One region of the Streptomyces sp. LS-MS-L19 genome, then DNA from elsewhere that is predicted to be linked to it. Evidence: riboswitches for the same ligand, from Rfam matches in the RefSeq annotation. Region 1 holds a riboswitch; each other region holds the start of a gene.

Region 1 (5,669 bases):
CGTGGGTGCGGGAGGTCACCGGGGCGGGCAGCGAGCAGACGGCGTAGGGGAGGCAGGGCGCATCACCGCGGGGTGAAGCGCCCGGACGAAGATCATACGATCGCATCGTCACCCCCGCCCTGTGGACAACCCGATCTCCCCGTCGGCGGTGTGCGTTAGCTTCGAATCGTGAACGCAACCGGCTTCGAGCCCGCCCCCGACCAGGACGACCAGCACGACCAGGCCCTCAATACGGCGCCCGCCGCCGACAGGGCGCCCGCCCCCGACACGGCCTCCGTCCCCGGCCGTATCGTCCTGCTCACCACCAGCCACCGCGTCGCCCCCGGCCTGCTCTCCTGGCCCGCCTGGCAGGCGCTGCACGCGGCCGACCGTGTTCTCTGCGCGGACGGGGCGCATCCCCAGCTGCCGTATCTGCGGGAGGCGGGGATACGCGTGGACGAGGCGGCGCCGACGGCCGAGGAGCTGGTGGGCGTGTGCGCGGGCGGGAACACGGTGGTCGTCGTGGCCACCGGAGAGGGCGAGCCGGCCCTCACGGACGGCCTGGCCCGGCTGGCCGGTTCCGGACGTGTGCAGATGCCCGAGCTGGAGCTGCTCCCCGCCTCGTACGACCTGCCCGGCGCCCGGCTCCTCGACCTCGTGCAGGTCATGGACCGGATCCGCGCGGAGTGCCCGTGGTCCTCCCAGCAGACCCACAAGGGCCTGGCGAAGTACGGGATCGAGGAGGCGTACGAACTCGTCGAGGCGATCGAGGAGGGCGACCGCGACGAACTGCGCGAGGAACTCGGTGACGTCCTGCTCCAGGTGATCTTCCACTCCCGTATCGCGGAGGACGACCCGGACACCCCCTTCTCCATCGACGACGTGGCCGGCGGGATCGTCGCCAAGCTCATCCACCGCCACCCGCATGTCTTCGGCGACGAGACGGCCACCACCCCCGAGGAGGTCAAGGCGCACTGGCTGCGCACCAAGGCGATAGAGAAGCAGCGCACCTCGGTGACCGAAGGCGTCCCCCTCGGCCAGCCCGGCCTGGCCCTCGCGGCGAAGCTGGCGTCACGCGTGCGGACGGCGGGACTGGAGGTCCCCCTGCCCGCGGGCGAGGGCATCGGCTACGAACTCCTCGCCCTGGCCGCCCGCGCGGAGGCCGACGGAACAGACCCGGAGGCAGCCCTGCGAGCAGCCGCCCGCGCCTACCGGGACGCGATCCGCCGGACGGAGACGGACACGAAGTCGGAGACGGGGAAGCAGACCTGAGCGACGCCCCCGGGGATGCCGGGCGGGCGGTTGGAAGCGACGGCACGGTCATGGAGCCGTAGGAGAAGGAGACCGGAGCAGACCCCCCGAAAACCCGGCTACGGTCAAGGAGTGACCGACCAGCCCACCGCCACCCCCACCCCCACTCCCACCCCTGACCTCTTCACCTGGGAGTTCGCCACCGACCCCTACCCCGCCTACGCCTGGCTCCGGGAGCACGCCCCCGTGCACCGGACCCGGTTGCCCAGCGGTGTGGAGGCCTGGCTGGTCACCCGGTACGGCGACGCCAAGCAGGCGCTCGCCGATCAGCGGCTCAGCAAGAACCCGGCGCATCATGACGAGCCGGAGCACGCCAAGGGGAAGACCGGTATCCCCGGCGAGCGCAAGGCGGAGCTGATGACGCATCTGCTGAACATCGACCCGCCGGACCACACCAGGCTCCGACGGCTCGTCAGCAAGGCGTTCACGCCGAGGAGGGTCGCCGAGTTCGCGCCCCGGGTGCAGGAGTTGACGGACCATCTCATCGACCGGTTCGCGGCGACCGGCTCCGCCGACCTCATCCACGACTTCGCCTTCCCGCTCCCCATCTACGCGATCTGCGACCTCCTCGGCGTCCCCCGTGAGGACCAGGACGACTTCCGGGACTGGGCGGGCATGATGATCCGTCACGGGGGAGGGCCGCGGGGCGGGGTCGCGCGGTCCGTGAAGAAGATGCGCGGGTATCTCGCCGAGCTCATCCACCGCAAGCGGGAAGCGCTGCCCGCCGAGCCCACCCCCGGTGAGGACCTCATCTCGGGGCTCATCCGGGCCTCCGACCACGGCGAGCACCTCACCGAGAACGAGGCCGCGGCGATGGCCTTCATCCTGCTGTTCGCCGGCTTCGAGACCACCGTCAACCTCATCGGCAACGGCACCTACGCCCTGCTCACCCACCCCGAGCAGCGCGAGCGGCTCCAGCGGTCCCTCGCCGACGGCCGAAGCGACCTCCTGGAGACGGGGGTGGAGGAACTGCTGCGCTACGACGGGCCGGTCGAGCTCGCCACCTGGCGGTTCGCCACCGGGCCCCTGCGCATCGGCGGTCAGGACATCGCGGCCGGCGACCCCGTGCTCGTGGTGCTCGCCGCGGCGGACCGGGATCCGGAGCGGTTCGCCGACCCCGATGTGCTCGATCTGTCCCGCCGTGACAATCAGCACCTCGGTTACGGACACAGCATCCACTACTGCCTCGGCGCCCCGCTCGCCCGGCTGGAGGGCCAGACCGCGCTCGCCACGCTTCTGACCCGTCTCCCCGATCTGCAACTCGCGGTGGATTCAGCCGATTTGCGCTGGCGTGGCGGGCTCATCATGCGTGGACTGCGTACTTTGCCCGTGGAGTTCACACCCGTCCGGTAATCGACCGACGAGTCCACTGAACCCCGTAGGAGGGCCGGTTAAACATGACGCGCTCTCAACTCTGTGATCTTCACGTGATCTACGCGGCATTAACTTGTGACAAGTGATCGAACCCCTATACGTTCACGGACCAGCGCGGTGGCCTGAACCACTTGCCGCGCGGGCTCTGCTGTCTCGGGAAAGGTCCCTCCATGCTCTCCGGGAACGGTCGTCACCGTCGCCCCCGTCAGGCTCCGGCCCTGCTCGTGGCGGCCGGCGTGACAGGATCCGCCATCGCGATCCCCCTGCTCGCGGCGAGCGGGGCGAGTGCCGCGACCGGCACCACCTGGGACCGGGTGGCGGAGTGCGAGAGCGGTGGCTCCTGGAGCGCCAACGACGGCAACGGCTACTACGGCGGCCTCCAGATGTCCCAGGAGAACTGGGAGAAGTACGGCGGTCTCGAGTACGCCAAGACCGCCGACCTGGCGAGTCGCAACCAGCAGATAGCCGTGGCCGAGAAGCTCCTCGCGGACCAGGGCATCGCCGCCTGGCCGACCTGCGGTCTGCTCTCCGGACTCAGCAAGGACTCGAGCTCGGCCGGCGTCGACACCGGCGTGGGGAGCGGAACGCCCTCGCCGTCGGCGTCCGGATCGTCGGAATCATCCGGCTCGTCCAACTCGTCCGGTTCCGCCGACTCGTCGGAGACCGAGGACTCTCCCGGCCTGCTCGACGCGCTGGACGGTTCGGCCGCGACGCCCTCGCCGTCGGCCACTCCGTCCAACGGTGACGAAAGCGCATCCAAGTCGGGCAAATCCGCCCCCAAGGGGCCAGAAGCCTCGGTCAAGGAGAGCGCGCAGCCTTCCGACGGTTCGCCCGTGGTGAGCGCAGAAGAGGATGAAGCGGACAAGTCGTGGCAGGAGGGCGGTTCTTCGGCCCTCGTCGACGTCGGTGCCCTCGGCTCCGGCAAGCACCGCGGCGACAGTGTCGAGGAGGTCACGACGAAGAGCGCGACGCCCTCCGCGGCTCCCTCCGGTGGCCGTCACGCCGCTCGCACCTACACCGTCCAGGAAGGCGACTCCCTCGCCTCCATCGCCGACTCCCTTGGTCTCGACGGTGGATGGCGCGCCCTCTACGCCGAGAACAAGGACCGCATCGGCGCCGACCCGAGCAACATCTCCGCCGGTCAGACGCTCGACACAGGGGCTGAATAGGGCCGAAAAGGCCTGAAAAACAGCGGCAGTTCACGTCACGCTTCGCACCGAATGTCCACTTTGGTGAAAGTGTGGGATGAGTCTCAGAAGCCCTGATCGTCTTTGAAATTCCGCCGAGCGCGTGTCTACCGTCGTCACCGCTCGGCAACCCGAGCCCCGTCTGTCGCAACGCCGAATCCTGCCAGCGGCCGTACGGGAACAGTCGTCGCGTCAAGCGCCGTAGGCAGGAGCGGGGGACCCAAGGTAAGCGCCGGGCCCAGCAGTTCACGCTGGACCGGCTTGGGGTGAAGCCGCGCACCGCAGGGTGCGCGACCGGGCAACTCAACCGGCCCGAACCCGACAGCTCACCTCGCAGGCGTCGGTGAGGGGATCCACCATGCTGTTTTCCGGCAAGGGCAAGCACCGTCGTCCGTCCAAGGCCACCCGCGCCGCCGCGCTCGCCGGCGTCACCGGTGTCGCCATCGCCGCCCCGCTGATGGCGGCCGGCAACGCCTCCGCCGCCACCGCCTCCGAGTGGGACGCCGTCGCCCAGTGCGAGTCCGGCGGCAACTGGTCCATCAACACCGGCAACGGCTACTACGGCGGTCTCCAGTTCTCCGCCTCCACCTGGGCCGCGTACGGCGGCACGCAGTACGCCGCGCAGGCCAACCAGGCCAGCAAGGCGCAGCAGATAGCCGTCGCCGAGAAGGTCCTCGCCTCCCAGGGCAAGGGTGCCTGGCCGGTCTGCGGCACGGGCCTGTCCAGCGCCGCCTACAACGGCGGCACCAGCTCGTCCGCCGGCTCCTCGAACTCGGGCTCCAGCAGCCGTTCCACCGACGAGCAGAGCGCCTCCCGCTCCACCGACCGCCCGGCGGCCAAGAAGACCGTCACCACCCCGACCGGCAAGAAGGTCAAGAAGGGCGACGGCGAGTACAAGGTCGTCAAGGGTGACACCCTCAGCTCGATCGCCGAGAAGCACAAGGTCAAGGGCGGCTGGCAGAAGCTGTTCAAGCTGAACAAGGACATCATCACCGATGCCGACTTCATCTACCCCGGCCAGCAGCTGCACCTGAAGTAAGGACCCAGCTGAACCACAGCGCCCTCACAGCCGTGGTCCTCATACTGAAGGCCTCGTGAGGGCCACCCCCCCGTCCCCACGGGCTCCCCGCTCCGGTGCGTGTTCCCCCGTACGCACCGGGGCGGGGTTTTTTGCGCGCGCTTGCACGGCGGTCTTTGTTCAGTTCAGAAACAATTTACTCTCGGTTTCGTCCACAGGTCGGTCCACACAGTGGCCGATACCCCGGAGCCGGTTAGGCTCTAGGCGCAAGGCCCACGCGGCCCCGCACAACCAGCGTCAGATCCAAGAAGGAGATGCTCGTGCCGTCCATCGACGTCGTCGTAGCCAGGGAAATCCTCGACTCGCGAGGCAACCCCACCGTCGAGGTCGAGGTCGGCCTCGACGACGGCAGCACCGGTCGTGCCGCCGTCCCCTCCGGCGCCTCCACCGGTGCCTTCGAGGCCATCGAGCTCCGCGACGGTGACCCGAACCGCTACCAGGGCAAGGGTGTCGAGAAGGCCGTCCTCGCCGTCATCGAGCAGATCGGCCCGGAGCTCGTCGGCTACGACGCCACCGAGCAGCGCCTGATCGACCAGGCGATGTTCGACCTGGACGCCACCGACAACAAGGGCTCGCTCGGCGCCAACGCCATCCTCGGCGTCTCCCTCGCCGTCGCCCACGCCGCCTCCGAGGCCAGCGACCTGCCGCTCTTCCGCTACCTGGGCGGCCCGAACGCGCACCTGCTGCCCGTTCCGATGATGAACATCCTGAACGGCGGCTCGCACGCCGACTCCAACGTG
Region 2 (5,669 bases), 2.0 Mb from region 1:
AGCCTCCCCCTCTCCGGAGCTACGGCTTCCCGGCTCCGGTCGGGGCTACAGCTTCTCCACCGGCGCGTACCGCAACAGCAGCCGCTTCGGCTTCGCTTCCCCGAAGTCGATCGTCGCCTCGGCGTTCGCGCCCGTGCCCTTGACCCCGACCACCGTGCCGAGTCCGAACTGGTCATGGGTGACACGGTCGCCGACGGCCAGCGCCACCACCGGCTTCTCCGCGGTCCTGCGCGTCGCGAAACCGGACGCGCCCGACGCCGAGGAACGGGAACGGGACGAGGACAGCGAGGCGGCGACCGCCGAGACCGGCCCCGCGGGGGCGGCGGTCGGACCCGTGCGCTTCCAGTCCACGTGCTGCGCCGGGATCTCCTCCAGGAAGCGGGAGGGCGGGTTGTACGACGGCTGCCCCCACGCGCTGCGCAGCGAGGACCGGGTCAGATACAGCCGCTCACGCGCGCGTGTGATGCCGACGTAGGCGAGCCGCCGCTCCTCCTCCAGCTCCTTGGTCTGGCCGAGGGCGCGCATGTGCGGGAAGACGCCGTCCTCCATGCCGGTGAGGAAGACGACCGGGAACTCCAGGCCCTTGGCGGTGTGCAGGGTCATCAGGGTGATGACGCCGGAGCCGTCCTCGTCCTCGTCGGGGATCTGGTCGGAGTCGGCGACCAGCGCGACCCGTTCCAGGAAGTCGGAGAGCGAACCGGTCTCCTCCCCTTCGCCGGACTCCTGCTCGAACTCCAGGGCCACGGCGGCGAGTTCCTGGAGGTTCTCGATGCGGGTCTCGTCCTGCGGGTCGGTGGAGGCCTGCAACTCGGCGAGGTAGCCGGTGCGTTCGAGGACGGCTTCCAGGACGGTCGCCGGGCCCGCGCCGGACTCGACGATCGTGCGGAGCTCCTCCATCAGCACGTTGAACCGCTTGACGGCGTTGGTGGAGCGCGCGGCCATGCCGTACGCCTCGTCCACGCGCTTGAGGGCCTGCGGGAAGCTGATCTTCTCGCGCTGGGAGAGCGCGTCGATCATCGCCTCCGCGCGGTCGCCGATGCCCCGCTTGGGGACGTTGAGGATCCGGCGCAGCGGCACGGAGTCCTCCGGGTTGGCGAGGACGCGCAGGTAGGCCAGGACGTCCCGGACCTCCTTGCGCTCGTAGAAGCGGACGCCGCCGACGACCTTGTAGGGCAGGCCGACGCGGATGAAGACCTCTTCGAAGACACGGGACTGCGCGTTGGTGCGGTAGAAGACGGCGACATCGCCGGCCTTCGCGTCGCCCGCGTCGGTGAGGCGGTCTATCTCGTCGGCGACGAACTGCGCCTCGTCGTGCTCGGTGTCGGCGACATAGCCGGTGATGCGCGCGCCCGCGCCCGCGTTGGTCCACAGGTTCTTGGGGCGCCGGGACTCGTTGCGCTCGATGACGGCGTTGGCGGCGGTGAGGATCGTCTGGGTGGAGCGGTAGTTCTGCTCCAGGAGGATCGTCGTCGCGTCCGGGTAGTCCTCCTCGAACTGGAGGATGTTGCGGATGGTCGCGCCGCGGAAGGCGTAGATCGACTGGTCGGCGTCACCGACCACGCAGAGCTCGGCGGGCGGCAGGTCGTGCTCGCTCGGCGGTACGTCCACCGGGTGCTCGGACGTCCCGACCAGCTCCCTGACCAGCGCGTACTGCGCGTGGTTGGTGTCTTGGTACTCGTCGACCAGGACATGCCGGAAGCGCCGGCGGTAGTGCTCGGCGACGTCGGGGAACGCCCGCAGCAGGTTGACCGTGGTCATGATCAGGTCGTCGAAGTCGAGGGCGTTGGCCTCGCGCAGCCGCGACTGGTACATGGCGTAGGCCTGGGCGAGGGTCTTCTCGAAGCCGTCGCCGGCCTGGGCGGCGAAGTCCTCCTCGTCGATCAGCTCGTTCTTCAGGTTGCTGATCTTGGCGCTGAAGGACTTGGGCGGGTACCGCTTGGGGTCGAGGTCCAGGTCGCGGCAGACCAGGGCCATCAGACGCTTGGAGTCGGCGGCGTCGTAGATCGAGAACGACGAGGTGAAGCCGAGTTTCTTCGACTCCCTCCGCAGGATCCGCACGCAGGCGCTGTGGAAGGTCATCACCCACATCGCGTTCGCGCGCGGGCCGACGAGCTGCTCGACGCGCTCCTTCATCTCGCCCGCGGCCTTGTTGGTGAAGGTGATCGCGAGGATCTGGCCCGGGTGGACATGGCGCTCGCCAAGGAGGTGGGCGATGCGGTGGGTGAGGACGCGGGTCTTGCCCGAGCCGGCGCCGGCCACGATGAGCAGCGGGGTGCCGGAGTGCACGACGGCGGCGCGCTGGTTCTCGTTCAGCCCGTCCAGGAGCGCGGCCGGGTCCACCACCGGGCGCGGGGCGCCGTCGCGGTAGTAGGCGTCCCGGTCCGGCGGCGCGTCGAACTTCCCGCCGAACAGGTCGTCCGGAACGGGTTCCGGTACGTGCTCGTCCTCGGGCGGCGGCGGGGGTTCCTCCGCGTGCCCGCGAGGGGCCTGGAGGTCCGCCAGGAAGCTGTCGTCAAAGAGGCTGCTCATCGCTCTCCGAGTCTAGGGTGCCCCACTGACAGCCCGCCGCCGCCCTGAGAATCCGGTCGGATCAGAACCCGAGGATCTTCCAGACCTGGCCTCCCGGTGTCTTCCTGCCCTCCAGGACGGTGCCGTCACGGTCCGCGACCGACCAGGCCGAGACGTAGACCTTGCCGTCGTACGGGTCGACGGCGACGCCCGCCGGGAACGGCACCTTCACACTCGTGCGCTTGCCGTGCGAGACCTTGGTCACGACACCGGCGAAGAGCTGGCTGACGTACAGGTCGCCGTCGTCGTTGAAGGCGATTCCGCTGATGGACCCGAAGCCGGACTTCCAGCCGAGGATCTTCCCGCTCCAGGGGTCGACCCTCCACACGCGCGCGGCGGGCTTCGCCGCCTCGCCGTTGAGGTCGCCGACGTAGAGCTTGCCGTCGGGCCCGAGGGCGAGGGAGGTGGGCACGGACTGGTTCCCGTCGTGGTCCGGGAAGACCGTGAGGGGCCGCGCCTTGCCATGCCGCGAGACGACGACCAGGTCGTTCCCGGCCGCGTCCGCGACGATCTTGCGGCCGTCGGGGAGGGCGAGGACGGCGTACGGGTTGGACTCCACCGACGCCTTGTGCGGGTTGTGCTTCAGCTCCACGGCGGTGATGTCGGCGGCGATCCGCGCCTTGCCGTGGCGCACCCGCAGCAGCTTGCCGAGCGTGTTCCAGGGCGGTTTGGTCGGTATCCCGGCCTCGGGCGGGGCGTAGGTCTCCACGCCCCAGACCTCGCCGTGGCGGGCCGAGACGCCGTCCACGCCGGTCGCGAAGCCGCCGTCGGGGGCGGCGCCCGACGGGAGCCCCTGCACCACCCTGCGGTGCTTCCACGCGCCCCCGTCCCAGTAGATCTTGGTGACGGCGGAGCTGAGCCCGACGCAGGTCTCGCCCTCGGGGCCCGCTCCGACGCACTTCCGGCCGCCCCGGCCCGCCTCGGCGACGTACACGTGACCGTCGTCGTAGGAGAGCTGGCGCGGGTTGTCGAGGCCCTTGGCGATCACGCGGATCACCGGCTTGCCCTTGCCGTGCCCGGCCGTCGCCGCGGCCGGGGCGATGCCCGCGGTGGCGGCGAGCGCGACCGACGTGGCGACGACGAGTCCTGAGCGCATTCTCATGGCCGTACCCCTCCAACCTGCCGCGGCACCCCACCGCGGCTGGCTGGAAACTAGACCTGAAAACCGGGCGGACGCCGCAATTCCGGCGAAAATACGCCCAAGTCATGGCAGACCACTGCCGATTGATCACGTGAAGCGACGCCCGGGAACAAGGTCACGAAAATGTATCGGGCATATCGAACATCAACCTTCACAGGCGCCACACCAGTTGGCTACCGTTCCCGGTAGGCCGTACGACCCCCACCGGCGAACGTCGCCGGGCCGCGCGGCCTCCGCCGAGTCCGCAGCGCCGCCGCGCGCCCGGAGCCGGGGACCCACCGAACCCGGGGTGAATCGGCCGACTCCCGCCCGCGGGAGCGCCGTAGGGCAACCCTTCCCGCCCGAACCCGACAGCTAACCCGGTAGGCGGAGCACGGAAGGAGTCGCCTCCCTTGGCGTCGCACCGCAAGTCGCGTCCCGCTGGTACGCGCGTAGCAGGCATACGGACCCCGGCCCTCGCGACGGCCGCCCTCACCTCCGTGGCCCTGCTGTCCCAGTCGGCGAACGCCGCGCCGGCCGATGACAGACCGAGTCTCGAAGAGGTCGAGAAGAAGGTCGACGACCTCTACCGCCAGGCCGAGTCGGCGACCGACAGCTACAACGCCGCCAAGGAGAAGACGACCAAGCAGCGCAAGCAGGTCGACACGCTCCTCGACGACGTCGCGCAGCGCACCGAGAAGCTCAACGCGGCGCGCGAGGAACTCGGTTCCTTCGCCGCCGCGCAGTACCGCACCGGCGCCGCCGCGCCCGACACCGCGACGTTCCTGCTCGCCGACACCCCGCAGGACTACTTCGACCAGACGCAGCTGATGGGCCGCCTCACGAGCCGTCAGAAGGGCGCGGTCGACGACTACGTCACCGAGCAGTCGGTGACGATGAAGAAGCGTCAGGAGGCCTCCCGGAGCCTCCAGTCGCTCACCGAGACGCAGAGCGACCTGAAAACCGCGAAGGCGACCGTCCAGAAGAAGCTCGCCGACGCGCGCGAGCTGCTGTCGGAGCTGACGGCGCAGGAGAAGGCCCGTCTCGCGGCGATCGAGAAGGAGAAGCAGGAGGCGGCGGCCCGCAAGGCCGCGGAGCTGGCGCGGCAGCAGGCGGCCGCGGAGAAGGCAGCCGCGGAGCAGGCGGCCCAGCAGGAGAGCTCGCAGAGTCCCACCGGTTCGAGTACGTCGACGGCGCCCGACTCCTCGTACGCCACCAAGGCCGCCAAGGCCCTCGCCTTCGCCCGCGCGCAGATCGGCAAGCCGTACGTCTGGGGCGCCACGGGCCCCGGCTCCTACGACTGCTCGGGTCTCACCCAGGCCGCCTGGAAGGCCGCCGGCGTGGACCTCCCGCGCGTCACCTACGACCAGGTCAACGCCGGCACCACGGTCTCCCTGGCCGACGCCCAGCCCGGCGACCTGGTCTTCTTCTACGACGACATCAGCCATGTCGGCCTCTACATCGGCAACGGCATGATGATCCACGCCCCCAAGCCGGGCGCGTACGTCCGCGAGGAGTCGATCTACTACGACGGCGAATCGGCGATCCACAGCGTGGTGCGGCCGGCCTGAGCCGTTCAGCGCGGGCGGGGCTCCTGCGCCCGCGCGTTTTCCCCCACGCGCGCGTGCGCGCCCCGCTCCCGAGGGGCGCGGAGCTTCCTAGCATCGGTGCATGGCCGGTACCTCCCCGCACTCCCCCCTGCGCCTCTGGTGGACGCGGCGCCCGTCCGCCGCCGGGGCCGCCGCGATGGCGACCGGCATCCTGTCGGTCGGGCTGCACCTGGCCGGCTACGAGACGCTGTCCCGGATCGCCCTGGTGCTCGGCTGCGCGGCCTGGCTGGGACTGGCCGCCGAGTTCGCCGTACGACTGCTCCGGGAGCGCGCGCGCTGGGTCGCCGAGGCCGGGACCCCGGGCGCGCTGACGGCCGTGGCGGCGACCACCGTGCTCGGTACCCGCTTCTCCGCGCTCGACCGGCAGCCCC
Region 3 (5,669 bases), 670 kb from region 1:
GCGGTGATCAGCAGCACGGTGACGAAGAGGTACACCCCGAAGCACATCGCCGCGGCCACCACGAGGTGCACGGTCGCCATCGCCGCACGCCGGAACGCCTTCCACATGCCGCTCACGCTAGAGGATCCGCCCCGGCCGCACGGTGTAGCCCGCTACACCATCCGCCGGTCACCCGTGCACACGTACGCCCAGGTCGCCCCGCCGGACCTCCAGCACCCGCCGGTACGGCAGCACGCTCCACGCCCGGTCCGGCTGCGGCACCCCGCTCGACGCCACGACCACCCGCTCGCCGTCCGCCCGGTACCGCAGCCGGAAGAAGTCGGGCCCGCGCCGCCGGCTGACCTCGGACTCCGGGTCCTCGTCGGCGTACGCGTACAGCGCCTCCCGCGTCAGCAGCAGGCAGTTGAGGCTCGCGAAGGAGGTACGGGCGCGGATGTCCTCGGCGGCCTGCGCAAGCGCGTCGACCGGGCCCTTGTCCCGCAGCAGGGTCAGCACCCGCAGGAAGAACCGCTCGGAGTCGGTGCCCCCGCCGGCCCCGGACAGCAGGCCGGGGTCGATGAGCCCGTCGAGGGCGTCGTACGGCGAGAAGAAGCCGTTGTGCGCGAAGGCGAGGCCGCCGGCGGTGAACGGGTGGGTGTTGCCCGGCACGACGGGCAGCCCGGGGCTCGCCATCCGCAGATGCAGCACGGCGGCGTCGGCGGGCGTCCCGCCGAGGGCGTCGTCCCAGAGCCGGTCTCCCGCCGCCCGCGCGATCCCCTTGACCACCCGCGGACCGTCCCCGCCCCGCCCCGGCCAGGCGGCGATGCCCCACCCGTCAGCGTGCTCCCGGCTCAACTCCGTGAAGGGAGCGGCCAGTTCGCCCAGGGTGGTGGCAAGGGGGAGGGGTGCGCGGCTGACCACGCCGAGGAGACGGCACATGGGTTGACCGTACTGACCGTGCCGACGGCACCGGGCGGCGGTCCTACGAGGTCCGGTCCTCGCCGTGGTCGCGGACCCAGTTGCGGTGGGCGTTGGAGCCCTCGCGGCCGGGGGACAGCTTCAGCACGGCTCCGCCGTCGATCTGCTCCAGGCTCGTGATCACGTACGGCGAGCCCGTGTGCACCGCCAGCCGGATGGCGCCGTTGGAGAACTCCGTCACCCTCAGGGTCCGGCCCCCGGAGAGCGGGACGTCCCGCTTGTCGATCTCCACCGGACGCTCGTCGGCTGCCGTCATGGTCCCCTCCTGGTTCCTGTGAGCAAGGCCACGGTACGGCGTCCGGGCCCGGCGCGGGCCCGGCCTCGGAGGTCGCCGGCCACCCGCTGGGGAGGGGGTGCGCCGTAATGCGTGCGCGCGTCGCCTCGTGGATGACGTATGCTGGTGTCACACCGACGCGGGGTGGAGCAGCTCGGTAGCTCGCTGGGCTCATAACCCAGAGGTCGCAGGTTCAAATCCTGTCCCCGCTACTCAAGGCTCAGGGCCGGAATCCAGTTCATGGATTCCGGCCCTGAGTGTTTTCCCCGGCCAGGCGCCGCTCGTGACGTTGGGTGAGCGAGTGACTGCCCTCCGCATGACAACTGACATACCGTCAATACCTGTGTCCCGTCTGAGCCGTGGCCAACTCGCCCGTTTTTCACCGTTCATGGGCCGTAAGTCCAGCGGGATTTCGTTAATGATCAAGCGGAACAGCTTGGAATCGGGCCCCCGGGTCTATTAACGTTCGATAACGCAGCGCGGTCGTCCCAGCCGTCACAAGAGACGGCTCCGTGCTCACGCGCCGAATTCCGCAAGGGAACCGGGGAACCACTACTTGGGGTGAATCGCTCGTGGACCGCCGTGGCAGCACGGCGGGTATACGCGCGTAGGAGACCTTCCTGCTCCGAACCCGTCAGCTAACCCGGTAGGCGAGAAGGAAGGAAAGGAGCGCGCCCACGTGGCGTCCAACCCGCCTGCCCCCGAGGCCCCGTCCGTACCGCGCAGCACTCTCGTGTACGGCGGTTACCGCGCCGACGACGAGGCCCCGCTCGGCGAGTGGAACCCCACCGCGGACACCCTCGCCCCGGTCCGAGGCCGGCACCGCGTCGCCAAGCAGCGCGGCGGAGGCTTCGCCCGCAGCTCCACCGTCCTCGGCGTCGGTGTCATAGCCGCGGTCAGCGCCGGCGGGATGGCCAGCGCCAACACCGGCAAGCCGCCGGTCTCCATCTCGATGCCCGACCTGCCCAACGTCGGCTCGCTCATCTCGGACGACTCCGACTCCGGCGCGGACGACACGAGCGCCTTCAGCAGCGTCGGCACCACCACCGCCGACACCGCCCAGGGCACCTCGGACGCCGGTGAGGCGCTGCGCTCGCGCATCCTCGCCCAGGCCGAGCTCCAGCAGGACCAGCTTGACACCAAGGCCGCCCAGGCCGTCGCGGCCGCCGCCGAGAAGGAGGCCGACGAGGCCGCCGCCAAGGCGGAGAAGGACGCCCAGGAGAAGGCCGCCGCCGCGAAGAAGAAGGCGGAGGAGGAGGCCGCGAAGAAGGCCGAGGCCGCGCGCCTGGCCGAGCTCGCCAAGCAGTACACGCTGCCGACCTCGTCGTACACCATCACCTCGACCTTCGGTCAGGCCGGTTCGCTGTGGTCCTCCGGCTACCACACGGGCCTCGACTTCGCCGCGCCCACGGGCACCCTCATCAAGGCGATCCACAGCGGCACCATCACGGAGGCCGGCTGGGCCGGTTCCTACGGCTACCGCACGATCCTCACCCTCGACGACGGCACCGAGCTGTGGTTCTGCCACCAGTCCTCGATCAGCGTCAGCGTCGGGCAGAAGGTCGCCACCGGTGACGTCATCGGCCGCGTGGGCGCCACCGGCAACGTCACGGGCGCCCACCTGCACCTGGAGGTCCACCCGGGCGGCTCGGCCGACGGGATCGACCCGATGGCGTGGCTGCGGGGCAAGGGGCTCACCCCCTGAGCTTCCCTCACTGACCTCACTGCGGTTTCCGGCGGCCCTGACGACGTCCCCCCGACGTCAGGGCCGTCGGTGCGTGTGGGGGCGGAGTTTCGGAGGGGGTGATTCCGGTTGTTTACGAGGACTTTGCGGCCGCGGCGGAAGATCCCCGTCCGGCGCGGGTGTTGACGTATGGCATGACTTCCCTTCGCAAGCTCGGCTCCTCCGACCTCGAGGTCTTCCCGCTCTCCCTCGGCGGCAACGTCTTCGGCTGGACCGCCGACGAGGCCACGTCCTTCGCCGTCCTCGACGCCTACACCGCCGCGGGCGGCAACTTCGTCGACACGGCCGACTCGTACTCCGCGTGGGTCGACGGGAACTCCGGCGGCGAGTCCGAGACGATCATCGGCAAGTGGGTGGCGGCCCGCGGCAACCGCGACGACGTCGTCATCGCCACGAAGGTCAGCCAGCACCCCGACTTCCCGGGCCTTTCGGGGGCGAACATCAAGGCCGCCGCCGACGCGTCCCTCAAGCGCCTGGGCACCGACTACATAGACCTCTACTACACCCACTTCGACAAGACCGAGGTGCCGGTCGAGGAGATCATCGGCGCGCTGGACGAGCTGGTGAAGGCGGGCAAGGTGCGGGCGATCGCCGCGTCCAACATCTCCGCCGGGCGGCTCTCGGAGTCCCTCGCCTTCTCCGACCGCGAGGGCCTGGCGCGCTATGTCGCCCTCCAGCCCCACTACAACCTGGTCTCGCGCGACACGTACGAGGGCGAACTCCAGGCCGTCGCCGCCCGGGAGGGCCTCGCCGCCGTGCCGTACTACGCCCTCGCGTCCGGCTTCCTCACGGGCAAGTACCGCCCTGGTACGACGGTGGAGGGGGCGCGGGCCGCGGGAGCCGGCAAGCACCTCGACACCGACCGCGGCCGCAAGGTCCTCGCGGCCCTCGACGACATCGCCGAGGCCCACACGGTCCCGGTCGCCACGATCGCCCTCGCCTGGCTCGCGGCCCGGCCCACGGTCACGGCCCCCATCGCCTCCGCCCGCACGGTGGAACAGCTCCCGGCACTGCTGCGCGTGGCGGACGTGACGTTGACGGAGGAGGAAGTGAGCCGCCTGACGGAGGCGTCGGCGTAAGGGGACGGGCTCGCCCTCCGTCGGCCTTCCCTTTCCGCCACGGCGGTGACCGGCGGTGCCGAACCCTGCGCAGCCCTACGTCCGGTACGGGTTGTACGCGGGATACGGCACCGTCGGGTGGACCGGCTGGACCGGCTGGATGGGGAAGCCAGGATGGGCCGGCTGTGCAGGATGGGCCGGCTGGGGCGGATACCCGTACACCCCGTACACGCCGTACACCGGCCGAGGCGGCGCAGCCACCCGCGCCGCGTACTCCAGCGCCGGTCGCGCCACGTCCCGTCGCCGCCACAGCTCCTGGAGCAACTCCCGCTCCCGTACGACGAAGTCCGCGTTCGCCCGCCCGAGCCGCCCCCGCCGCCGCAGGAACGCGAGAGACGTGGCGTACGCCTCGTACTGCGCGACCGCCCGCCCCGCCGGCCGCCCGCCCAGCTGCCGCCGCGCGTACTCCCGCGCCACCCGCCGCGCCCGCATCGAGCCGAGCGCGTACGGCTCGGCCGGCGCCAGCCACCCGGCGACGGCGTACGCGGGCAGTTCCTCGCGCACGGTCTTCAGCTCCCGCTGCCGCGTCCAGATGACCAGCCAGGTCAGCAGCGCGAACGCCGGCACCATGAACATCGCGTAGACCGCGAAGAACCCGTACTCCCCGAACGTCGAGGAGCCGTTCCACATCGCGTGCATGCCCATCGCGAGCAGCAGCCCGGACAGCGGGACGAGCACCCGGCGGATGTGCTGGCGTTCCGACGAGAGCGCGGAGATGCCGAAGCCGATGCCGGTGAGGACGGTGAACAGGGGGTGCGCGAACGGTGACATCACGACCCGCACGAAGAAGGTCGCGGCGGTGACGGAGGCGATGCCGCGGTCACCGGTGAGCTGGTCGGTGCCGAAGGCGGTGCCGAGGTAGAGGATGTTCTCGGTGAACGCGAAGCCGGTCGCGGTGACCCCGGCTATCACCACCCCGTCGACGATCCCGGTGAAGTCCCGTCTGCGGAACAGGAACACGAGCAGAACCGCGGCCGCCTTGGCCGACTCCTCGACGATCGGCGCTATCACCGTCGCGCCGAGGGTGTCCGCGCTGGACGGATCCGCGGTCGCCGTCGCTATCCACTTCGTGGCGAAGCTGTTGGCGATGATCGCGATCAGCGCGGCCGCGCAGGCCCCCCAGGCGAAGGCGAACAGCAGATTGCGCCAGGGGCCCGGCTCGACCCGGTCGAGCCAGCGGAACGCGGCTATGAGCAGCGGTACGGGCAGGACCGCGAGCCCCAGCCCGACCAGGAACCCCTCGCTTCCGGTCTGTTGACGCACCAGCGCGAGGATGACGAGCCCGGACAGGGCGAGCAGGGTGATCAGGGCGCCGTACCGCACCCACTTCCGCTGCCACCAGTGCGCGTGCCGCAGCGCGGTGCCACCGGTGGGTTCACCGGGGTACGTCGGATACGGAGGAATGGTGGCCACAGCATCGACCTTAACGAGACGGAGGTGCCGCCCGCAGGCGGGCTGGAACCTCAGGCGCCGGTGGGGGACTGGTCGGGTCGGTCGCCGTGCTGTACGCGGCGGAAGAGCAGGTCGTTCACGACATGTCCCTTCTCCAGTCCCTGCCCCTCGAAACGGGTCAGCG
Region 4 (5,669 bases), 3.2 Mb from region 1:
CGTAGTCCCGGATGTTGGCGAGCACGCTGCGGCCCACACCGCCGGGGGTGCGGCCGACGCCGACGACGGCGACGGAGCCGGGGGCGAGCAGCCGCTGCACCGACCGGGACTCGGCGCGCTGCTCGCGCGCGTACTGCACGGCGAGCGAGCGGTCGGTGGGCTCCAGGTCGAACTCCAGGCGTACGACGCCGTCCTCGAAGCTGCGCTTCTGGGTGTACCCGGCGTCGGTGAACACCTTGATCATCTTGACGTTGGCGGGCAGCACCTCGGCGGCGAAGCGCCGGATGCCGCGCTCGCGGGCGACGGCGCCGATGTGTTCGAGGAGGGCGGAGGCCACGCCGCGGCCCTGGTGGGCGTCCTGGACGAGGAAGGCGACCTCGGCCTCGTCGGCGGGGGCGGAGGCAGGCATGCCATCGTCGCCGATGCGGTCGTAGCGTACGGTGGCGATGAACTCGCCGCCGACCGTGGCGGCGAGTCCCACCCGGTCCACAAAGTCGTGGTGCGTGAAGCGGTGGACGTCCTTGGCGGACAGGCGCGGGTAGGGCGCGAAGAAGCGGTAGTACTTCGACTCGTCCGAGACCTGCTCATAGAAGCTGACCAGGCGATCGGCGTCGTCGACGGTGATGGGCCTGATGCGCGCGGTGCCGCCGTCGCGCAGCACTACGTCGGCCTCCCAGTGGGCGGGGTACTCGTGCCGGTCCGACGCGCTCTGCATGGGCCCCAGAGTACGGCTCGCGTACGACAACGGCGCGAGGCAGTCTGTGGAGAACGCGCGCGAGAGCGCGAGGACGGATGTCGGGCCGAGGCCGCGGTCCGACGACTCACCCCGGGAGGACTCCGGTCCTGTCCGGAGACGTTTCACGTGTGGGAAACTGGTCTAGACAACCCTGAACACCGAAGGGCAGCATCACATGGCTGAGCGCCGCGTCAACGTCGGCTGGGCCGAGGGCCTCCACGCCCGCCCCGCTTCCATCTTCGTCCGGGCCGCCACGGCCGCAGGTATCCCGGTCACGATCGCCAAGGCCGACGGCACCCCCGTCAACGCGGCCTCCATGCTGGGCGTTCTGGGCCTCGGCGCCCAGGGCGGCGAGGAGGTCGTCCTCGCCTCCGACGCCGAGGGCGCGGACGCGGCCCTCGACCGGCTCGCGAAGCTGGTCGCCGAGGGACTCGAGGAGCTTCCCGAGACCGTCTGAGTTCTCCGGGGCACAGCGCGGTAAAAACAGTCGAAGGGCTCGTCCGAATTATCGGGCGGGCCCTTCGCATTTCCCTTTCACGGGCAGCAGAATTACTGCCCCACGAATTGCCCCCTCTTTGTATACGGCGCCCGTGTTAATGCCGCAGACCCGTCACGTTTACAGGATGTTGCGAGGTCCTCACACGGTCGGCGCGATCCGCCCCCGAGGTGAACCGCGGCCGGTGCGCCGCGCTCGAGCGCTCGGTGTGCAGGGCCGTGATCGCCCGCGCGCGCTCGCCGTCCCCGCGCGCCACCGCGTCCACGATCGCGCCGTGCTCCGCCCAGGACTCCACCGGGTCGGCGGGCGCGTCCACGATGTACATCCAGGCGATCTTGTGCCGCAACTGGGTCAGTATCGACGTCATCGCGGGGCTGCCGGCGGCCTGGGCCAGCGTCTCGTGGAACCAGCTCCCCAGGGAGCGCAGATCCTCGCTGTTGCCCCGCCTGGCCCGCTCCTGGCCCAGCCGGACCAGGCCGCGCAGCACCTTCAGATGGGCCTCGGTGCGCCGCTGGGCGGCCCGGGAGGCGCCGAGCGGCTCGAGGAGCATGCGCATCTCCAGGAGGTCCGCGCCCTCCTGCTCGGTGGGTTCGGCGACGCACGCGCCCGCGTGCCGCCGGGTCACGACGAAGCCCTCGGCCTCCAGGGTGCGCAGGGCCTCCCGGACGGGGACGCGGGAGACGCCGTAGCGACGGGCGAGCAGTTCCTCGGTGAGCCGGCTGCCGCGCTCGTGGACACCGGCGACGATGTCGTCCCGGATCGCCGTGCATACCGAGTGCGCCGGAATACGCATGTCCGACCTCCGTCTTAATCCCCGTGAAACGTCGCCGATTGACGTGTGTTCAGTGACTCTATTGCAATCCGCGGGAATTTCCGACGGCGGGCCGGAATCCGGGGATATTTTTTGGACAACACGGCGGCGGAAACGACGAAACCCCGGCTCGCGGGAGCCGGGGCCTCGTGGGGATCGCGCGGGAGTCGCGCCGGGGGCGTCAGACGTTGACGCCGTGCGAGCGCAGGTAGGCGACGGGGTCGATGTCCGAGCCGTACTCGGGGCTGGTGCGCGCCTCGAAGTGCAGGTGCGGCCCGGTGACGTTGCCGGTCGCGCCGGACAGGCCGATCTGCTGGCCGGGGGTGACGGACTGGCCGACCGAGACGCCTATGGACGACAGGTGGCCGTACTGGGTGTACGTGCCGTCGGCCATCCTGATCACGATGTTGTTGCCGTACGACCCTCCCCAGCCGGCCTCCACGACGGTGCCGCGGCCGACCGCGTGCACGGAGGTGCCGCTGGCGGCGTGGAAGTCGACACCGGTGTGGCTGCCGGACGACCACAGGGAGCCGCCGCTCTTGTAGCCGGTGGAGATGTAGGAGCCGGAGATCGGGGCGACGAAGGCGTTGAGGCGCTTGCGCTCGGCCTCGCGGGCGGCGCGCTCCTTGGCCTCGCGTATCTCCTTGGCCCTGGCCTCGGCCTTGCGCTTGGCCTCGGCGGCCGCCTTCTTCTGCGCGGCGGCCTGCTCCTGGGCCACGGCCTGGGCGTCGATCTGCGCGGCGAGCGACTCGCCGGTGCTGACGACGGGCATGAGGCCGCTCTGCTCGACGGAGCTGACGGAGTTGTCGGCGGCGAGCGCCGGGGCGGCGATGGTGCCGATGACGCCGGTGGTGGCGAGGGCGGCGACGCCCGCGGCGCGGGCGGTGGTGCGCTTCATGCGGCTGGGACGACGGTGCTTCCCGGTGGCGCAGGTGAACGCCATGTGGTGGCTGGTCCTTTCCTTCCTTCTCGCCTACCGGGTTAGCTGACGGGTTCGGAGCAGGAAGGTCTCCTACGGGCCCCCTCGCGGTGCGCGGGCGCCCGATTCACCCCAGGGACGTGTGGTGGGTCCCCGGCTCCCCTGGCTCGCGCCGTACGGGGACTCGGCGATGACTGTCCGGTGCCGCGGACGCGGCTCGGTGCCTGACGGACAGCCCAGAGGACGCTAAGCGGGGCAACTTTCAATCCCCAAACCGATCACGGTTTTTGTAGCGCATCCCACAGGGCAGACAGGCAACCTCCGCCCCAATTCGGACATCTAAGAGACCTGGGTGTCGAAAGGGCCCTGGTGACGCTTCCGTCACCAGGGCCCCTAGATCGCGCTTCCTCTACTCGGCCGTCACGACCTTGACTTCGCCGATGCCGAGCGCCTCGACGGGCTCCTTGATGGCGGCCGCGTCGCCGACCAGGACCGTCACCAGCCGGTCCACCGGGAAGGCGTTCACGACGGCCGCGGTGGCCTCGACGGTGCCGGTCGCGGCGAGCTGCTGGTACAGCGTCGCCTGGTAGTCGTCCGGCAGGTGCTGCTCGACCTGGTCGGCCAGCGTGCTCGCGACGGCCGCCGCGGTCTCGTACTTGAGCGGCGCCACACCCACGAGGTTCTGTACGGCGACATCGCGCTCGGCGTCGGTGAGACCGCCCTCGGCGAGCGTGCGCAGCACCTTCCACAGGTCGTCCAGGGCGGGACCGGTGTTGGGGGTGTCGACCGAGCCGCTGATGGCGAGCATCGCGGCGCCCGAGCCGTCCGGCGCGGACCTGAGGACCTGCCCGAACGCCCGTACGCCGTAGGTGTAGCCCTTCTCCTCGCGCAGGACGCGGTCCAGGCGGGAGGTGAGGGTGCCGCCGAGGCAGTACGTGCCGAGCACCTGCGCGGGCCACACGCGTGCGTGCCGGTCGGCGCCGATACGGCCGATCAGCAGCTGCGTCTGCACGGCGCCGGGGCGGTCCACGATGACGACCCGTCCGGTGTCGTCGGCGGTCACCGGCGGCACCGGGCGCGGCTGGGCCTGGGAACCGGTCCAGGAGCCGAGAGTGTCGGCGAGCAGCGCGTCCAGGTCGATGCCGGTGAGGTCGCCGACGACCACGGCGGTCGCGGTGGCGGGGCGCACGTGCTTCTCGTAGAAGGCGCGTACGGCAGCGGAGTCGATGTTCTCGACGGTCTCCTCGGTGCCCTGGCGCGGGCGCGACATGCGCGAGTCCGCCGGGAAGAGCTCCCGGGAGAGCTCCTTGGCGGCGCGGCGCGAGGGGTTGGCCAGCTCGTGCGGGATCTCGTCCAGGCGGTTGGTGACGAGCCGCTCGACCTCGCTGTCCGCGAACGCGGGCGCCCTGAGGGCGTCGGCCAGCAGACCGAGCGCCTTGGCCAGCCGGGAGGCGGGCACTTCGAGGCTGAGGCGGACGCCCGGGTGGTCGGCGTGTGCGTCGAGGGTGGCGCCGCAGCGCTCCAGCTCGGCGGCGAACTCCTCGGCGGAGTGCTTGTCGGTGCCCTCGGAGAAGGCACGCGCCATGATCGTGGCAACGCCGTCCAGGCCGGCCGGTTCGGCGTCCAGGGGCGCGTCCAGGAGCACCTCGACGGCGACGACCTGCTGGCCGGGGCGGTGGCAGCGCAGGAGGGTCAGGCCGTTGTCGAGCGTCCCTCGCTCGGGGGCGGGGAAGGCCCAGACCTTGGGCTCGCCCGCCTGCGGCTGCGGGTGGAATTCCATCGCGGCGAGCTCGGTCACTTGGCCGCCTCCTCGTTCTCGTCGGTGGCTTCTACGGTCGCCGCGGCCTCCGGGTCCTCGGAGGCGTCCTCGGCACTGTCGGCGATCTCGGCCGGGGCGGTGGGCTCGTAGACGAGCACCGCGCGGTTGTCGGGGCGCAGCTTGGCCTTGGCGACCGCCTGCACCTCCTCCGCGCTCACGTCCAGGACGCGCTGCACGGCGGTCAGGGCGAGCTGCGGGTCGCCGAACAGGACGGCGTAGCGGCACAGTTCGTCGGCGCGGCCCGCGACGGTGCCGAGCCGGTCCAGCCACTCGCGCTCCAACTGTGCCTGGGCGCGCTCCATCTCCTCGGCGGTGGGGCCCTCCGCGGCGAACCGGGCGAGCTCCTCGTCGATGGCGGCCTCGATGACCGGCACCTCGACGTCACCGGAGGTCTTCACGTCCAGCCAGCCCAGGGAGGGCGCACCGGCCAGCCGCAGCAGGCCGAAGCCGGCCGCGACGGCCGTACGGTCGCGCCGTACCAGCCGGTTGTAGAGGCGGGAGGACTCGCCGCCGCCCAGGACGGTCAGGGCGAGGTCGGCGGCGTCCGCCTCGCGGGTGCCGTCGTGCGGCAGCCGGTAGGCGGCCATCAACGCGCGCGCGGGGACCTCCTCCTCGACGACCTCGCGCAGCTGCTCGCCGATGATGTCGGGCAGGGTGCCGTCGCGCGGGGGCTGCTTGCCGTCGTGGGAGGGGATGGAGCCGAAGTACTTCTCGACCCAGGCGAGCGTCTGCTCCGGGTCGATGTCGCCGACGACCGACAGGACGGCGTTGTTGGGCGCGTAGTAGGTGCGGAAGAACGCGCGGGCGTCCTCCAGGGTGGCCGCGTCCAGGTCGGCCATGGAACCGATCGGGGTGTGGTGGTAGGGGTGGCCCTCCGGGTAGGCGAGC

Evidence for each region. Region 1 has a riboswitch for cyclic di-AMP ahead of AC2XR2_RS18460 (transglycosylase family protein). Riboswitches for the same ligand answer to the same signal wherever they lie in the genome.
Region 2: it holds a riboswitch for cyclic di-AMP, as region 1 does, so the genes downstream of both, AC2XR2_RS27415 (C40 family peptidase) here and AC2XR2_RS18460 (transglycosylase family protein) in region 1, are expected to answer to the same signal.
Region 3: it holds a riboswitch for cyclic di-AMP, as region 1 does, so the genes downstream of both, AC2XR2_RS21520 (M23 family metallopeptidase) here and AC2XR2_RS18460 (transglycosylase family protein) in region 1, are expected to answer to the same signal.
Region 4: it holds a riboswitch for cyclic di-AMP, as region 1 does, so the genes downstream of both, AC2XR2_RS33000 (M23 family metallopeptidase) here and AC2XR2_RS18460 (transglycosylase family protein) in region 1, are expected to answer to the same signal.

The regions. Positions count from the first base shown of each region.
Region 1 is NZ_JBYCLL010000001.1:4,148,239-4,153,907, reverse strand. Features, by position in the region: gene AC2XR2_RS18480 (SurA N-terminal domain-containing protein) at 1-47, shown strand, start outside; gene AC2XR2_RS18475 (nucleoside triphosphate pyrophosphohydrolase) at 169-1,251, shown strand; gene AC2XR2_RS18470 (cytochrome P450 family protein) at 1,363-2,643, shown strand; gene AC2XR2_RS18465 (transglycosylase family protein) at 2,835-3,833, shown strand; cyclic di-AMP (ydaO/yuaA leader) riboswitch at 4,039-4,206, shown strand; gene AC2XR2_RS18460 (transglycosylase family protein) at 4,210-4,890, shown strand; gene eno (phosphopyruvate hydratase) at 5,184-5,669, shown strand, end outside.
Region 2 is NZ_JBYCLL010000001.1:6,116,341-6,122,009, reverse strand. Features, by position in the region: gene pcrA (DNA helicase PcrA) at 46-2,529, opposite strand; gene AC2XR2_RS27420 (ScyD/ScyE family protein) at 2,591-3,670, opposite strand; cyclic di-AMP (ydaO/yuaA leader) riboswitch at 3,948-4,093, shown strand; gene AC2XR2_RS27415 (C40 family peptidase) at 4,102-5,259, shown strand; gene AC2XR2_RS27410 (tellurite resistance/C4-dicarboxylate transporter family protein) at 5,360-5,669, shown strand, end outside.
Region 3 is NZ_JBYCLL010000001.1:4,818,003-4,823,671, reverse strand. Features, by position in the region: gene AC2XR2_RS21540 (sensor histidine kinase) at 1-107, opposite strand, end outside; gene AC2XR2_RS21535 (class II glutamine amidotransferase) at 169-918, opposite strand; gene AC2XR2_RS21530 (hypothetical protein) at 962-1,213, opposite strand; tRNA gene AC2XR2_RS21525 (tRNA-Met) at 1,370-1,443, shown strand; cyclic di-AMP (ydaO/yuaA leader) riboswitch at 1,743-1,899, shown strand; gene AC2XR2_RS21520 (M23 family metallopeptidase) at 1,911-2,936, shown strand; gene AC2XR2_RS21515 (aldo/keto reductase) at 3,110-4,054, shown strand; gene AC2XR2_RS21510 (PrsW family intramembrane metalloprotease) at 4,130-5,506, opposite strand; gene trmB (tRNA (guanosine(46)-N7)-methyltransferase TrmB) at 5,557-5,669, opposite strand, start outside.
Region 4 is NZ_JBYCLL010000001.1:7,386,692-7,392,360, reverse strand. Features, by position in the region: gene AC2XR2_RS33015 (bifunctional acetate--CoA ligase family protein/GNAT family N-acetyltransferase) at 1-715, opposite strand, end outside; gene AC2XR2_RS33010 (HPr family phosphocarrier protein) at 912-1,193, shown strand; gene AC2XR2_RS33005 (GntR family transcriptional regulator) at 1,330-2,025, opposite strand; gene AC2XR2_RS33000 (M23 family metallopeptidase) at 2,225-2,986, opposite strand; cyclic di-AMP (ydaO/yuaA leader) riboswitch at 3,000-3,162, opposite strand; gene AC2XR2_RS32995 (M16 family metallopeptidase) at 3,372-4,760, opposite strand; gene AC2XR2_RS32990 (M16 family metallopeptidase) at 4,757-5,669, opposite strand, start outside.